Regions from separate parts of the Streptomyces sp. NPDC091371 genome, predicted to be linked through region 2. Evidence: riboswitches for the same ligand, from Rfam matches in the RefSeq annotation. Region 2 holds a riboswitch; the other holds the start of a gene.

Region 1 (8,312 bases), on a different contig from region 2:
CGCGCATCCTGCGGCTGCAGCGCGACCACTACCTGCCGCTGAAGGTCATCCGCGAGCAGCTCGACGCTCTCGCCCGCGGCAAGCAGATCCGCATTCCCGCACCGACGGCGCACACGGACTCCAGCGGCACGGCCGATCCGGGGAGCCCCGCGGCCGTGTACGGCGAGGTGGGCCGGGAGCGGCCCACGGTGGCCCGGGTGGACCGCGCGGAGCTCCTGGCGGCCGCGGACGTGGACGAGGTGCAGCTGGTCGAATGGGAGTCCTACGGGCTGCTCGCGGAGGCCCCGGGCGGCGGATTCGACGCCGAGGCCGTGACCGTGGCCCGGCTCGTGGCCGATCTGGGGCGGTTCGGGCTGGAGCCGAGGCACCTGCGTGCCATGAAGGCCGCCGCGGACCGTGAGGCGGGGCTGGTGGAGCAGGTCGTGGCACCACTGCGGCGCCACCGCAATCCGCAGACCAGAGCCCACGCGGAAGCCACTTTGAAGGAGCTCGCGGGGCTGTCCGTACGGCTCCACGAGGCCCTCGTGCAGACCGCTCTCGGGACCCGTTCCCGGTGAGCCCGCTGGTCGGAGTGGGGCCCCGACTACCCAAACCTGCCGGGCAGGTCCTAGGGTTGCTGTGTGAACGAGCTCGACGTTGTGGGTGTCCGGGTGGAAATGCCCTCCAACCAACCGATCGTGCTCCTGCGTGAAGTGGGAGGCGACCGGTACCTCCCCATCTGGATCGGACCAGGGGAGGCGACCGCCATTGCCTTCGCGCAGCAGGGGATGGCCCCTGCCCGGCCGCTGACGCACGACCTGTTCAAGGACGTGCTGGAGGCGATCGGCGAGGAGCTCACCGAGGTCCGGATCACGGATCTGCGGGAGGGAGTCTTCTACGCGGAGCTCGTCTTCGCCAGCGGGGTCGAGGTGAGCGCGCGGCCTTCCGACGCCATAGCGCTGGCCCTGCGCACGGGGACGCCGATCTACGGCAGTGACGGCGTCCTCGACGACGCCGGAATCGCCATTCCGGACGAGCAGGAGGACGAGGTGGAGAAGTTCCGCGAGTTCCTCGACCAGATCTCGCCCGAGGACTTCGGCACCGGCCCGCAGTGACGGGGAACTTTCAGCCCATTCGAGTAGCCTTTCCCCGCAAAGGGATACGGGAAACCACTCTCAGGGTGATTATCACTCGGCGTGCCGAGTGTGGCGATCGTTGACGCACCCCTGGTGACTGCCTACCTTCAAGGTGGCAGGTCAAGGACGGAGGGTCGGCGTGAGGATCACGGGCGACGGTACGACCGGGGGCACCCCCGCGCGGAGTGACGGGGGACCGTACCCGCTGCACGGCAGTGCGGTCGGTTCCGCGCGCCGTCAGCCGGATTCGACGCCGGTCGGAGCGGTGGGTGGCGACCAGGCGCCCGAGCAGATCGGATACCGGGGGCCGACGGCGTGTGCCGCGGCGGGCATCACCTATCGGCAGCTGGACTACTGGGCCCGGACCGGGCTGGTGGAGCCGAGCGTGCGTCCCGCGTACGGGTCGGGCACGCAGCGGCTCTACAGCTTCCGCGACGTGGTGGTCCTCAAGATCGTCAAGCGCTTCCTGGACACCGGGGTGGCGCTGCAGAACATCCGCACGGCCGTGCAGCACCTGCGTGACCGCGGGTTCTCCGACCTGGAGCGGATGACGCTGATGAGCGACGGCGCCACCGTGTACGAGTGCACCTCCCCGGACCAGGTCGTGAGCCTGCTCCAGGGCGGGCAGGGCGTCTTCGGCATCGCCGTGGGCGTGGTGTGGCGCGACGTCGAGGGCGCGCTGTCACAGCTCCACGGGGAGCGGGTGGACACCGGCGAGACGCTGGTCGGGCACAACCCGGCGGACGAGCTCGCGGCACGCCGCAACCGGGCCGTCTGACCCGGGGCCGTCTGACCCCGGGGCGTCCCCTGCCCCGGAAATGTCAGACCCGTAGGGCAGCATCGGTGCTGTGAGAGCCGCGCCGACCATCCTCCACCTGGACATGGATGCCTTCTACGCGTCCGTGGAGCAGGCGTCGAAGCCGAGCCTGCGGGGCAAGGCCGTCATCGTCGGCGGCCTCGGCCCGCGCGGGGTCGTCGCGACCGCCTCGTACGAGGCCAGGCGGTTCGGGGTGCACTCGGCGATGCCGATGGGGCAGGCGAGGCGGCTCTGCCCGAACGGCGCGTACCTCTTCCCGCGCTTCAGCCTCTACCGGGAGGTCAGCGACCAGGTGATGGCCCTGCTGCGGCAGCTGTCGCCGCTGGTGGAGCCGCTCAGCCTGGACGAGGCCTTCGTGGACCTCGAGGCGGGCGGGGTCGCCTTCGATTCGGCGAGCGCCCTGACGACGGGGGAGCGGCTGCGGGCGGACATCCGGGCGGTGACGGGGCTCAGCGGGTCCGTGGGGCTGGCCGGGTCGAAGATGCTGGCCAAGGTGGCGTCCGAGGAGGCCAAGCCGAACGGGCTGCTGCTGATCGAGCCGGGGACCGAGCGGGAGCTCCTCGCGCCGATGTCGGTGCGGACCCTGCCGGGGGTGGGGCCGGCCACCGGGGAGCACCTGCGCCGCGCCGGGATCACCACCGTGGGCGAGCTGGCGGAGGCCGGGGAGGACGAGCTGGTCCGGATGGTCGGGCGCGCGCACGGCGTGGCGCTGTACCGGATGGCGCTGGGGCTGGACGACCGGCCGGTGGTCGCCGAGCGGGACGCGAAATCGGTGTCGGTGGAGGACACGTTCGACGTGGACCTGCACGACCGGGTGCGGATCCGGGGCGAGGTGCAGCGGCTCGCGGACCGGTGCGTGCGGCGGCTGCGCGAATCGGGGCACTCGGGGCGCACGATCGTGCTGAAGGTGCGGCGGTACGACTTCTCGACGCTGACCCGCTCCGAGACGCTGCGGGGGCCCACGGACGACCCCGGCGTGGTGCGGGAGGCCGCGGGGCGGCTCCTGGAGGGCGTGGACACCACGGGCGGTGTGCGGCTGCTGGGCGTGGGTGTGACGGGGCTGGCGGACTACACGCAGGAGGACCTCTTCGCGCAGGCCTCTGCCTCTGCGCTCGCCGCTGAGGAGGACGGGGCCGAGGTGGGCGGCGCCGGGCCTGAGGAGGGGGCCGAAGCCTCCGAGGCCCGCCCCGCCGAGCCAGTCATGGACCCGTGGTCCCAGGCGCCGGGGGCGGAGCCGGAGCCGGCCGAGGAGCGGCGGTGGATGGCCGGGGGCGACGTACTCCATTCGGTGTACGGGCCGGGGTGGGTGCAGGGCAGCGGGGTCGGGCGGGTGACCGTGCGGTTCGAGCAGCCGGGATCGCCGCCCGGCCGGGTCCGGACCTTCCGCGTCGACGACCCGGAGCTGGAGCCGTCCGACCCCCTTCCCCTGGTGGGGTACCCGGGGGTGGATGCCGACGGCTGACACGGGCCCCGGCGGACCCACCCCGCGGGGCGGCGGGCGGGGCCGCTGCGCGGAGCCTTCCCCCACCCCGCCCCTTCCCGAAACTGGGGGCTTCGCCCCGAGACCCCCGGTCCTCAAACGCCGGACGGGCTGAAACGCCGCCTCAAACGCCGGCGGGCCGAAGGGTCAGTCGTCGTCGCCCGCCAGGTGGCCGAAGTCGCGCTGGAAGTCCGACGGGAGCGTCACGTCCAGGCCGTAGTGGTGGTAGAGCTGGAGCTCCTGTTCGGGGGAGAGGTGGCGGCCGACGCCGAAGTCGGGGGCGTCCTTGATCAGGGAGCGGTCGAAGGGCACCCGCAGGGTGTCGTCCACCAGCTCGCTCGGCTCCAGTGGGACGAAGGCGTCCCGGCTGAACAGGCCCGTACGCACGGCGGCCCATTCCGGGACGCCCGTGGCATCGTCGAGGTAGACCTCGTCCACGGTGCCGATCTTGGTGCCATTGCGGTCGAACGCCTTGCGGCCGATCAGGCTGCGCGGATCGATGTCGGTCTGCACGGTCCCTCCAAATGGTCGCAACTCCTCCGTAATGACTACAAAAGTGCATATTTCAAGAAGAGGCCACTCGGGAAGCTCCAGGATCCTCGCTGGTAGGCTGGGGGATGGCTGTCGACCCTGTGCGGGAGAGTCCTCCGAGTGAGAACGACGGAGGCGCCGAAGGAGCAAATCCTCCCCGGAATCTCTCAGGCATACGTACCGCACGGACGAGGCCACTCTGGAAAGCAGGGGCGGGTACCGGGCGCGCAGTGCCGGTTCCTCTCCTCACCGACGGTGAAAGCCGGCTCGTTCGAGCGACCCTCGAGCGGCTGGTGAAACTCTCAGGTTGAGATGACAGAGGGGGAGGCCGTCCGGGTGCCCGCGCCGTGGTGCCCCTCGCAGGTCGTACGACCAGGAGGCCTCCGTACATGACCGCCAACCGCATTCCGCTCTCCCAGCTGGAGCGAGGCATCCCCTTCGAGCAGCGCCACATCGGCCCGGATGCCGAGGCGCAGGCGAAGATGCTCGCCCAGGTGGGCTACGGCTCGCTGGACGAACTGACCGCCGCCGCGGTGCCGGATGTGATCAAGACCGCTGACGCGCTGAACCTGCCCGAGGCGCGGACCGAGGCCGAGGTGCTGGCCGAGCTGCGCTCGCTCGCCGACCGCAACCAGGTGCTGTCGTCGATGATCGGTCTCGGTTACTACGGGACCTTCACCCCGCCGGTGATCCTCCGCAACGTCATGGAGAACCCGGCCTGGTACACGGCCTACACGCCGTACCAGCCGGAGATCTCCCAGGGCCGCCTCGAGGCGCTCCTGAACTTCCAGACCGTCGTCGCCGAGCTGACCGGCCTGCCGACCTCCGGTGCCTCCCTGCTCGACGAGGGCACCGCGGCCGCCGAGGCCATGACCCTGGCCCGGCGCGTGGGCAAGGCCAAGGGGAACGTCTTCGTCGTCGACGCCGACGCGCTGCCGCAGACCATCGCGGTGATCGAGACCCGCGCCGAGCCGATCGGCATCGAGGTCGTCGTCGCCGACCTGTCCGAGGGCATTCCGGCCGAGATCGCCGAGCGCGGCATCTACGGCGTGCTCGTGCAGTACCCCGGTGCCTCCGGCGCCGTGCGGGAGATCAAGCCGGTCATCGACCAGGCGCACGAGCTCGGCGCCATCGTCGCCGTCTCGGCCGACCTGCTCGCCCTGACCCTGCTGACCTCCCCGGGCGAGCTGGGCGCGGACATCGCCGTCGGCACCACGCAGCGCTTCGGCGTCCCGATGGGCTTCGGCGGACCGCACGCCGGCTACATGGCCGTCCAGGCCAAGCACGCCCGCTCGCTGCCGGGCCGCCTCGTCGGCGTCTCGGTGGACGCGGACGGCAACAAGGCGTACCGCCTGGCCCTGCAGACCCGCGAGCAGCACATCCGCCGCGAGAAGGCCACCAGCAACATCTGCACCGCGCAGGTGCTGCTCGCCGTCATGGCCGGCATGTACGCCGTCTACCACGGCCCGGACGGCCTGCGGACGATCGCCCGCCGCACCCACCGCTACGCCGCGCTGCTGGCCGCGGGTCTGACGGCCGGCGGGGTCGAGGTCGTGCACGGTGCCTACTTCGACACGATCACCGCCCGGGTTCAGGGACGTGCGGACGCCGTCGTGGCCGCCGCTCGCGAGGGCGGGGTCAACCTGTACCGGGTCGACGCGGACCACGTCTCCGTCTCCTGCGACGAGACCACCCTGCGCGCCGACATCGAGGCCGTCTGGGCCGCCTTCGGAGTGAGCGCCGACATCGAGGCGCTCGACGAGACCGCCGCCGACACCCTCCCCGAGGGCCTGCTGCGCTCGGACGCCTACCTGACCCACCCGGTGTTCCACCAGCACCGCTCCGAGACCGCGATGCTGCGCTACCTGCGCAAGCTCTCGGACAAGGACTACGCGCTGGACCGCGGCATGATCCCGCTGGGCTCCTGCACCATGAAGCTCAACGCGACCACCGAGATGGAGCCGGTGACCTGGCCCGAATTCGGCCAGCTGCACCCCTTCGCCCCGGTGGAGCAGGCAGAGGGCTACCTCACGCTCATCAACGAGCTGGAGGAACGTCTCTGCGAGGTCACCGGCTACGACAAGGTCTCCATCCAGCCGAACGCCGGTTCGCAGGGTGAGCTCGCCGGCCTGCTGGCCGTCCGCGCCTACCACCGCGCGAACGGCGACGAGCAGCGCACCATCTGCCTCATCCCGTCCTCCGCGCACGGCACCAACGCCGCCAGCGCCGTGATGGCCGGCATGAAGGTCGTCGTCGTCAAGACCGCCGACGACGGCGAGGTGGACGCGGACGACCTGCGCGCCAAGATCGAGCAGCACCGCGACGAGCTCGCCGTGCTGATGATCACGTACCCCTCCACGCACGGTGTGTTCGAGGAGCACGTCGCCGACATCTGCGCCCAGGTGCACGAGGCCGGCGGCCAGGTCTACGTGGACGGCGCGAACCTGAACGCCCTGGTGGGCCTGGCCAAGCCGGGTCACTTCGGCGGCGACGTCTCGCACCTGAACCTGCACAAGACCTTCTGCATCCCGCACGGCGGCGGCGGTCCGGGCGTCGGCCCGGTCGGTGTCCGGGCCCACCTGGCTCCGTACCTGCCGAACCACCCGCTGCAGCCGACCGCGGGCCCGGAAACGGGCGTCGGCCCGATCTCGGCCGCGCCGTGGGGTTCCGCGGGCATCCTGCCGATCTCCTGGTCGTACGTGCGCCTCATGGGCGGCGAGGGCCTCAAGCGGGCCACCCAGGTGGCCGTGCTCGGCGCCAACTACATCGCCAAGCGCCTGGAGCCGCACTACCCGGTGCTCTACACGGGCCCGGGCAACCTGGTCGCGCACGAGTGCATCATCGACCTGCGGCCGCTGTCGAAGGCGACCGGCGTGAGCGTGGACGACATCGCCAAGCGCCTGATCGACTACGGCTTCCACGCGCCGACCATGTCCTTCCCGGTCGCCGGCACGCTGATGATCGAGCCGACGGAGTCCGAGGACCTCGCCGAGATCGACCGCTTCTGCGACGCCATGATCGCCATCCGCGGCGAGATCGAGAAGGTCGCTTCGGGCGAGTGGCCGCTCGAGGACAACCCGCTGGCCAACTCCCCGCACACCGCGGCGGCGCTGGGCGGCGAGTGGAACCACCCGTACACCCGTGACGAGGCCGTGTTCCCGGGCGGGGTCTCGGCCGCCGAGAAGTACTGGCCGCCGGTGCGCCGCATCGACGGTGCGTTCGGTGACCGGAACCTGGTGTGCTCCTGCCCGCCGCTGGACGAGTACGACAACTGACCGATGACGCGTGAAGGGGCTGGTCCGGGAGTTCTCCCGGACCAGCCCCTTCGTCGTTCTCCTCTTGTCCTACGCCACCGCGAGCGTCCGGTGCGGGGCGATGATCTGGCCGTCGGGCAGCAGCTCCCCGGTGTCCTCGAAGAGCAGGACGCCGTTGCACAGCAGGCTCCAGCCCTGCTCCGGGTGGTTGGCCACCGGGCGGGCGGCCTCCCGGTCGGCGGATTCGGCTGACGGGCAGGCTGGCTGGTGCTGGCACATGGATGCGTTCTTTCGCTGCGGTGTGGTCTGCGTGCTACGGCTCGATGCGTGATTCATGGCCGTCCCCCTGGATCATCCCCGCACCCGCGGGGAGCATGTCCTCAGTCTTCCCCCAGGACAGCCGCTTCGCAGGGATTTCCCGCCAGCTGTCCTCATAGATTGATGACGCATCACTCGTGCGGGCGGTTCAGGCCAACTCCCCTGTCATTTCGGATGGTTCACGAGTGGCCCGGCCGGACTAACCCGAATGGGCCAATCGGGTCAGGCGGCCGGCGCGGTCAGCGAGGGCGGGAGCGGAGCCGTCGCGGGGGTGAGCCGGTGGGTCATCACGGGCAGCAGTTCCGAGACCGGATGCGGCCGGTACGCGGCGATGCCCGGCGGAGCCGGAGCCAGGGGCACCAGCAGGTCCTCGCCGGCCGGCAGACCGGCCGAGGCGTCGGCGCCCACCGCCCCGTGCAGCCACAGCGTCAGCATGTACAGCTCCGGTACGGACAGCAGTCTCGGCTGGTAGGCCTTGCCGAGCGACTCCGCCTGGCGCAGGGCGCGTTCGGTGGCGGCGACGTAGGGGCCCTCGAAGAAGTGGGAGAAGGCCCAGCCGTCCGGGGTGAGGCGGGTGTCGGCCGCGGCGACGAAGCGGTCCCCGCTGCGGATGAGGAACCGCCAGCCGGTGAGCCGGGTGCGGGGCGGCCTGCCGCCGGCCGCCAGGGTGGACATGCCCAGCCGGTCGAGGACGTGGACCGGCAGCGGGAGTTCGGCGGTCACCGGCCCCTGGAGCGCGCGCAGGGCGGGAGTGTGCGCCTCGTTGACGGCGGTGGGGGATCCGAGGGCCGCGAGGA
Region 2 (8,312 bases):
TCTCGGCGACCTCGGTGAACTCCTCGGCGCCGAAACCGCGCGTGGCCAGGGCCGGCGTACCGATCCGCAGACCCGAGGTGACCATCGGCGGCCGCGGGTCGTTCGGGATGGCGTTGCGGTTGACCGTGATGCCGATCTCGTGGAGCCGGTCCTCGGCCTGCTGGCCGTCCAGCTCGGAGTTGCGCAGGTCGACCAGGACCAGGTGCACGTCCGTGCCGCCGGAGAGGACGGAGACGCCGACCTCGGTGACGTCCGGCTGCACCAGGCGCTCGGCGATGATCTTCGCGCCCTCCAGGGTGCGCTCCTGGCGCTCCTTGAACTCGGGCGAGGCCGCGACCTTGAAGGAGACGGCCTTGGCCGCGATCACGTGCTCCAGCGGACCGCCCTGCTGGCCCGGGAAGACCGCGGAGTTGATCTTCTTGGCCAGCTCCTGCGTCGACAGGATGACACCGCCGCGCGGACCGCCGAGGGTCTTGTGCGTGGTGGTGGTGACGACGTGGGCGTGCGGCACCGGGTTCGGGTGCAGGCCCGCGGCGACCAGGCCGGCGAAGTGGGCCATGTCGACCATCAGGTACGCGCCGACCTCGTCCGCGATGCGGCGGAAGGCGGCGAAGTCCAGCTGGCGCGGGTAGGCGGACCAGCCCGCGACGATCAGCTGCGGGCGGGTCTCCTTGGCGAGGCGCTCGACCTCGGCCATGTCCACCCGGCCGGTCTCGTCGACGTGGTACGGGACCACGTTGTAGAGCTTGCCGGAGAAGTTGATCTTCATGCCGTGGGTCAGGTGACCGCCGTGGGCCAGGTTCAGGCCCATGATCGTGTCGCCCGGCTTCAGCAGCGCGAACATCGCGGCGGCGTTCGCCTGCGCACCGGAGTGCGGCTGCACGTTCGCCGCCTCGGCGCCGAACAGCGCCTTGATGCGGTCGATCGCGATCTGCTCGACGACGTCGACGTGCTCGCAGCCGCCGTAGTAGCGGCGGCCCGGGTAGCCCTCGGCGTACTTGTTGGTGAGGACCGAGCCCTGGGCCTCCATGACGGCGACCGGAGCGAAGTTCTCCGACGCGATCATTTCCAGGGTCGACTGCTGGCGCACGAGCTCGGCGTCGACGGCTGCGGCGACGTCGGGGTCGAGTTCGTGGAGAGGGGTGTTCAGTACGGACATCAGGATCCCCTGGGGTCAGTTACCGGCGGTGAGTGCGGCGTACTCGTCAGCGGAGAGCGCGTCCTTGGGCTCCTCCGTCAGACGCACCTTGAACAGCCAGCCGCCCTCGAACGGGGCGGAGTTCACCAGCGCCGGGTCGTCCACGACGTCCTGGTTGAACTCGACGATCTCACCGGAGACGGGGGAGTACAGGTCGCTGACCGACTTGGTCGACTCCAGCTCGCCACAGGTCTCGCCCTCGGTCACGGTGTCGCCGACCGCGGGGAGCTGGGCGTAGACGACGTCACCGAGCGCGTTGGCCGCGAACTCCGTGATGCCGACCGTCGCGACGCCGTCCTCGGCGTCCGACAGCCACTCGTGCTCCTTGGTGTAACGCAGCTGCTGGGGGGTGCTCATGGCCTGATTCTCCTGGATGCGGGGGAGTGGGAACGAACGGGGTCTTGGGTACTGCGATGTCGCCGCACGGGGCACCCGGGCGGCAGGCCTGACTACAAGGACTACTTCTGCCGCTTGTAGAACGGCAGAGCGACGACCTCGTACGGCTCATGCGTACCGCGAATGTCGACGCCGACGCCGGAGGTGCCGGGCGCGGCGTGCGCCGCGTCGACGTACGCCATCGCGATCGGCTTGCCCAGCGTCGGGGACGGGGCGCCGGAGGTGACCTCGCCGATGACCTGGCCGTCCGCGACGACCGGGAAGCCGGCGCGCGGGACACGGCGGCCCTCGGCGATCAGGCCGACCAGCTTGCGCGGCGGGTTCGTGGCGGCGCGCTCGGCGGCGGACTCCAGCGCGGCGCGGCCGACGAAGTCCCCCTCCTTCTCGAACTTCACGACCCGGCCCAGCCCCGCGTCGAACGGGGTGAGGGAGGTGGTCAGCTCGTGCCCGTACAGCGGCATGCCCGCCTCCAGGCGCAGCGTGTCGCGGCAGGACAGGCCGGCCGGGACCAGGCCGACGCCCTCGCCGGCCTTGGTCAGCGCCTGCCACAGCTCCACGGCGTGCTCGGGGGAGACGAACAGCTCGAAGCCGTCCTCGCCCGTGTAGCCCGTACGCGCGATCAGCGCGGGCACGCCGGCGACGGTGCCCGGCAGACCGGCGTAGTACTTCAGACCGTCCAGGTCGGCGTCGGTGAGGGAGGCGAGGATGCCGGGGGACTCCGGGCCCTGCACGGCGATCAGCGCGTACGCGTCGCGGTCGTCGCGGACTTCGGTGTCGAAGCCGGCGGCGCGCTCGGTCAGGGCGTCCAGCACCACCTGGGCGTTGGAGGCGTTGGCGACGACCATGTACTCGGTCTCGCCGAGGCGGTAGACGATCAGGTCGTCGACGATGCCGCCGTCTTCCTGGCAGATGTGCGTGTAGCGGGCACGGCCGACGCCGACGGTGGAGATGTTGCCGACCAGCGCGTAGTCCAGGGCCTTGACGGCCTCCGGGCCGGTCAGCGTGATCTCGCCCATGTGGGAGAGGTCGAAGAGACCGGCCTTGGTGCGGACGGCGTTGTGCTCGTCGCGCTCGCTCGCGTACCGCAGGGGCATGTCCCAGCCCGCGAAGTCGGTCATGGTCGCACCGAGGGAACGGTGCAGCGCATCGAGTGCGGTCAGGCGGGGGGCAGTGCTCATGGGTGTGGCTCCCGGGTCCCAGGGCATGACATGACGAGGAGAGGTCCTCCCCATCTGTCATCGGAACCTGAGAGGTTCGCCGAGAGTTCCTGACGCGTCAGGGTCTCCGGCTTGCACCTTGGGTGGAGCTGCCGAACAGCTCGCTTTTCAGATCTGCCTCATCCACGCGGTACGGGGCCTGAGAGATTCAAGGGAGGTTCTTGCTCCTTCGGCGCCCACGCACGGCCTTGCGGCGTGCCGGGACTCTCCCGCGCGGATTCAAGCGGCCGGTATGCAATTGGTGATGCGGTTGGTCCAGATGGCGCACATCATTGCACGCCATGGTGGAGATCGGGCGGCCGGGCCCGAAAGATCGTACGGGTGTCCAGGGTCTGGACGGGGGCGGACCGGAACCGGGGGTGCCGGATTACCGTCTCTTTACACTCAGTGGGCAAGGGTCCTGGTGACCCGATTCGGGGGAGGCGAACGCTGTGCGGAGATTCGTAGGAGTGGCGGCGACCGCGGGGACCGTGGGTGCGGTGCCGGAGCAGCGGGGCGCGCGCCGCGTGCGCGGGCTCGGGCTCGACGCGGGGCCGGTACGGGACCTGCGCGGGCCGGGTGTACGGGGCCCGCAGCGGCTCCGCTTCGCCGAGGGCGACATCGTGGTCGTGTCCGGCCTGCCGGGCGGCGGCAAGAGCACGCTGATCAAGCGGGCCGCGGGCGAGGGCGGCACCGGGGGCGGGAGCGGGGGCGCGGCGATCGACTCCCAGGACACCCGTGAGCGCTGGGAGCGCCGGATGCCGGGGGCGCTGCCGTACGCGGTGTACCGGCCGATGGTGCGTGCCGCGCACTACTGGGGGCTCTGGCGGCACCTGCGCTCCGGGCGCTCCGTCGTCGTCCACGACTGCGGTACGCAGAGCTGGGTGCGGGCGCTGCTCGCGGCGGCCGCGCGGCGGCGGGGGCGGGCGCTGCACATGCTCCTCCTGGACACCAGCCCCGAGGAGGCCCTGTCCGGCCAGGAGGCGCGGGGGCGCGGGGTCTCGACCTACGCCTTCGCCCGCCACCGGGGTGCGGTGACCCGCCTCCTGCGCGAAGCGGAAGCCGGCCGCCCCCCGGCGGGCTGCGCCTCGGCCACGCTCCTGGACCGCCGCTCCGCCGCCGCGGTGACGCGGATCGCGTTCCACCCCTGACCCGCCCGCGTGCGGCGCCGTTGTCGGGGGCTCCGCCCCCGAACCCCCGCGCCTCAAACGCCGGCGGGGCTGGGAGGTTGCCCGGCGGGACCGGAAGCGCCCCGCGGGCGATGCGGCCGCGCTTGACGGACGGCAGGAGCGAAATCCAGCCCCTCCGGCGTTTGAGGAGCGGGGTCTGGGGCGGAGCCCCAGGGGCCCGGGCGCAGCCCGGGGGCGCTTGCGCGGCGGCGCCGCAGAGCGGACCGGCCCGGAGGCGTGCGGCGCAGCCCGGGGCCGGTACCCTGCGGGGCGACACGGTGGGAACACGGAGGCAGGGGACATGCAGGGCAACGGCTGGCCGGGGAATGAGCTGGAGCAGGTGCTCGGAGCGGCGCTCGGGCAGCCGGACGCCGGCGGGCGGATCCTGGAGGTGCTCGGGCGGAGCCAGGTGTGGGTGCCCCTCCCGGCCGGCGCGGGCAAAGAGCAGGGCGGCGCCGAGGGGCTGACCCTGCCCACCATGGACATCGGCGGCGCCGCCTACGTCCCGGTCTACAGCTCCGAGGCCCAGTTCCTCGCCTGCGTCGGCCCCGGCATGGACTTCGCGGTGGCCCCCGCCGTCGAGTTCGCCCGCGGCCTGCCCCCGCAGCTCGGCATCGCGCTCAACCCCGAGGGCGCCGTCGGCGTCCCCCTCCCCCCGCCCGCCGTCGCGGAGCTCTGCCGCACCGGCCGGACCCCCCTCGACGGGCCCGCCACCGGCGGCCGGGTGCGGCTCTACGAGCCGGACTGGCAGGAGGACCCGGTGGACTTCCTGGCCGCCGCGGCCGAGGAGTTCCGCGCCGACGGGGTCGTCTCCGCCGCGTACCGCTGCCTCGCGAGCGTCGAGGGCGGGGAGCCGCAGCTGTTCATCGGTGTCCGACTGGTGGGATGGGAGTCCGAGTCCCGCAATGCCCCGATGGACGCCCTCGGCCGGGCCCTGAACCGCGTACCGGCGCCCTGGCCGGTGCAGTTGATCCTGCTGGACGCCGCCGAGGACCCGGTCACGGACTGGATTCGTGAGCGCGTACGCCCCTTCTACCTCCCGTAGGGCCGCTTAAGCTGTTCACGCGTTCCGTCGGGCGGAAGCAAAGACGAGGAGGGGTACCGGGTGAGTGCGTCAGGCACGGCCGCGGCCGGGCAGGTCGAGCACATGCTGCGCCAGGTGACTCCCGGGCGCTACGAGAGCTACGAGTCGCTTCTGCACGCCCTCTCCGAGGGCAGGCTGTGGATGCTGCTCTGGCAGGGGCAGCCGGGCTCCCCTGACGCCCAGTACGGCGGCATGGAGGTCGAGGGCCTCGGGTACGCGCCCTGCGTGACCTCCCCGCAGGAGCTGACCGCCAGCGGCTGGAACCGGGGCTACGAGGTGGTCACCGGCCGGGACATCGCCCGCGCCCTCTACCCCGACCGCTGGGGCCTGTGGCTCAACCCGCACGCCCAGGGCGGCGGCCTCGGCGTCCCGTGGGCCGACCTGCGCCGGATCGCGACCGGCCTGGACCGGATGCCGGCCGGCCCGCTGCGGCTGTCCGAGCCCGCCATCGAGCTCCCGCAGTTCTACGGGCTGCTGACCCAGCACGCCCACCGAACCCCCGCCGTGCGCTCGCTGCGCCGCGCCTGGGTGCAGCCGGCGCTCGGGTCGCCGTACCTCGCGGTGGGGCTCGACCTGTACGACGCCTCCGCGCCCGCGCTGGAGTCCGTACGGGAGATGATGCGGCAGTCGGTCGGCGTCGTTCCCGAGGGCGTACCGGTGTGCACGGTCGCGCTCGCGGACGAGCACGATCCCGTCGCGATGTGGCTGCGCGCGCAGACCCGCCCCTTCTACGACCGCGAGGGCCAGGCACCCGCGTACTAGCGAGTAGACCGCCGGCCTCCCGGCATCCACATATTGAGACATCCGTCTCGAAGGCCGCACCGAACACATCGGTGCGGCCTTCGTCATATCCGCCGAATCCGCCCAAGATCCTTGACTGAAATGGCAGTTGGGCAGGATGTCCGTTCCGCGCCGAACGGGCGGTGTTTCACCGCTGAACAGGGCCTGCCGTTCGGATAACGGAAGGTGTCGATGCAGATCACGGTTGCGCATCACATCCCCGAGAGGTCTGGCGGCCGGTTGAGCGCCCCATGAAGACTCCCCACCCAAGAGCCGGTCAGTCCTCCGAGACCCGGTTCGGCACGTGCACTTCGCTTGTTGTTCCACACGGCAATTCCTGCACTTCACACGCGTCCTGTGTGTCCCACGCACTCCGAGCGCCACTCCGCACCAACGCCGCCACAGCGGCGGGCATGGGCCGGCCACCCGTCGGCCGAGAGGGGTCCCCACCACGATGACGGCACCACTGCACGACACGAGCGCGGAAACAGCCGCACCCGTGTCCGTAGCCGACGTCCCAGCCAAGGCCATCGAAGGCCGCTCGCCCGGCCGCATCGCCTGGATGCGGCTCAAGCGCGACAAGGTCGCGCTGACCGGCGGCGTGGTCGTGATCCTCCTGATCCTGGTGGCGGTCTTCGCGCCGCAGATCGTGAGCCTGCTGGGCCACCCGCCCAACGAGTTCCACGAGGACCTGATCGACCCGGACCTGGGCACGCCGATCGGCTCCTTCGGCGGCATGAGTTCCGACTTCCTGCTGGGCGTCGAACCCACCAACGGGCGCGACGTGTTCAGCCGGATCGTCTACGGCGCCCGGATCTCCCTGATCGTCGCCTTCCTGGCGGCCTTCGTGTCCGTCGTCATCGGCAGCCTGCTCGGCGCCCTCGCCGGGTTCCTCGGCGGCTGGGTCGACGGGCTCATCAGCCGCACGATGGACCTGCTGCTGGCCTTCCCGCAGCTGCTGTTCACCATCGCCCTGGTCTCCGTGGTTCCCAACTCCCTCTGGGGGTTCGAGGGTTCAGGCGTCCGCATGGGCGTCCTGGTCATCGTCATCGGCTTCTTCGGATGGCCGTACATCGGCCGCATCGTCCGGGGCCAGACGATCTCCCTGCGGGAACGCGAGTACGTCGAGGCCGCTCGCAGCCTCGGCGCCGGGCGCGGCTACATCCTGATCAAGGAGCTGCTGCCCAACCTGGTCGCCCCGATCCTCGTCTACTCGACGCTGATCATCCCGACCAACATCCTGACGGAGGCGGCCCTCAGCTTCCTCGGCGCCGGCGTCAAGCCGCCGACGGCCTCCTGGGGAAAGATGCTGTCCGACGCCATCCCCATCTACCAGGACGACCCCATGTACATGGTGGTCCCCGGTATCACGATCTTCATCACCGTCCTGGCGTTCAACCTCTTCGGGGACGGGCTGCGTGACGCACTCGACCCCAAGGGCAGCTGAACCGCTCAACGATTCACCCACCTATGGAGGTTGGACAACCGTGATCCGCAGAAAGCAGGCACTCGCGATCACCGCCGTGATCGCCGCCCTGTCGCTGACCGCCGCGTGCGGTGGCGATGACGGCAAGAAGACCGAGGGCAAGAACACCGGGGGTGCCGCCGCGTTCAACGCCGCCACCACCGGCGTCGTGAACCCGTCGACCACCAAGGGCGGCGAGCTCAAGCTCTGGTCGCCGCAGGACGTCGACTACCTCGACCCGGCGCGTGCCTACTACGGCTTCGTGTGGAACATGCAGCGCCTGTACATCCGCCAGCTGCTCGCGTACGACAGCAAGCCGGGTGAGGCTGGCACCAAGCTGGTCCCGGACCTCGCTGAGGCCCTGCCGGTCCTGAGCAACGACGGCAAGACGTACACCGTCAAGATCAAGGACGGCGTGAAGTTCGAGGACGGCACGCCGATCACCTCGAAGGACTTCAAGTACGGCATCGAGCGGGTCTTCGCGCAGGACGTGCTGTCCGGCGGTCCCACCTACCTGATCGACCTGCTCGACCAGGGCCAGAAGTACCCCGGCCCGTACAAGGACACCGACCCCAACAAGATGGGTCTGAAGTCCGTCGAGACGCCGGACGACAAGACGATCGTCTTCAACCTGGCGAGCGCCAACTCCGACTTCAGCTACCTGCTGGCCATGCCCTCCTCCTCGCCGGTCCCGGTGGCCAAGGACGACGGCGCCACGTACACCAACAAGCCGGTCTCCACCGGCCCGTACAAGGTCGAGAGCTTCACCGCGGGCAAGGGCGCCACCTTCGTCCGCAACGAGCACTGGGACCCGAAGACGGACACGATCCGCACGGGTCTGCCGGACAAGGTCTCCTTCACGGTGACGACCAACCCGGACGACATGGACCAGCGTCTGCTGTCCGGTGACATCGACCTCGCGGTCGACGGCACGGGCATGCAGCAGGCCGGCAAGAACAAGGTCCTCAAGGACGAGAACCTGAAGAAGAACGCGGACAACCCGTTCACGGGCTACATCCGCTAC

The links. A riboswitch is a leader RNA that binds a small molecule or an ion and turns the genes downstream of it on or off. The one in region 2 is predicted to bind glycine.
Region 1: it holds a riboswitch for glycine, as region 2 does, so the genes downstream of both, gcvP (aminomethyl-transferring glycine dehydrogenase) here and gcvT (glycine cleavage system aminomethyltransferase GcvT) in region 2, are expected to answer to the same signal.

The regions. Positions count from the first base shown of each region.
Region 1 covers NZ_JBFBFP010000076.1:6,748-15,059, forward strand. Annotated here, with positions in the region: gene AB0O21_RS38705 (MerR family transcriptional regulator) at 1-557, shown strand, start outside; gene AB0O21_RS38710 (bifunctional nuclease family protein) at 621-1,094, shown strand; gene AB0O21_RS38715 (MerR family transcriptional regulator) at 1,255-1,893, shown strand; gene AB0O21_RS38720 (DNA polymerase IV) at 1,964-3,394, shown strand; gene AB0O21_RS38725 (PRC-barrel domain-containing protein) at 3,560-3,925, opposite strand; glycine riboswitch at 4,038-4,136, shown strand; gene gcvP (aminomethyl-transferring glycine dehydrogenase) at 4,333-7,218, shown strand; gene AB0O21_RS38735 (DUF5999 family protein) at 7,288-7,476, opposite strand; gene AB0O21_RS38740 (hypothetical protein) at 7,738-8,312, opposite strand, start outside.
Region 2 covers NZ_JBFBFP010000002.1:351,841-360,152, forward strand. Annotated here, with positions in the region: gene glyA (serine hydroxymethyltransferase) at 1-1,159, opposite strand, end outside; gene gcvH (glycine cleavage system protein GcvH) at 1,175-1,555, opposite strand; gene gcvT (glycine cleavage system aminomethyltransferase GcvT) at 1,657-2,772, opposite strand; glycine riboswitch at 2,930-3,033, opposite strand; gene AB0O21_RS04475 (AAA family ATPase) at 3,291-3,941, shown strand; gene AB0O21_RS04480 (enhanced serine sensitivity protein SseB) at 4,261-5,004, shown strand; gene AB0O21_RS04485 (enhanced serine sensitivity protein SseB C-terminal domain-containing protein) at 5,065-5,805, shown strand; gene AB0O21_RS04490 (ABC transporter permease) at 6,278-7,270, shown strand; gene AB0O21_RS04495 (ABC transporter substrate-binding protein) at 7,311-8,312, shown strand, end outside.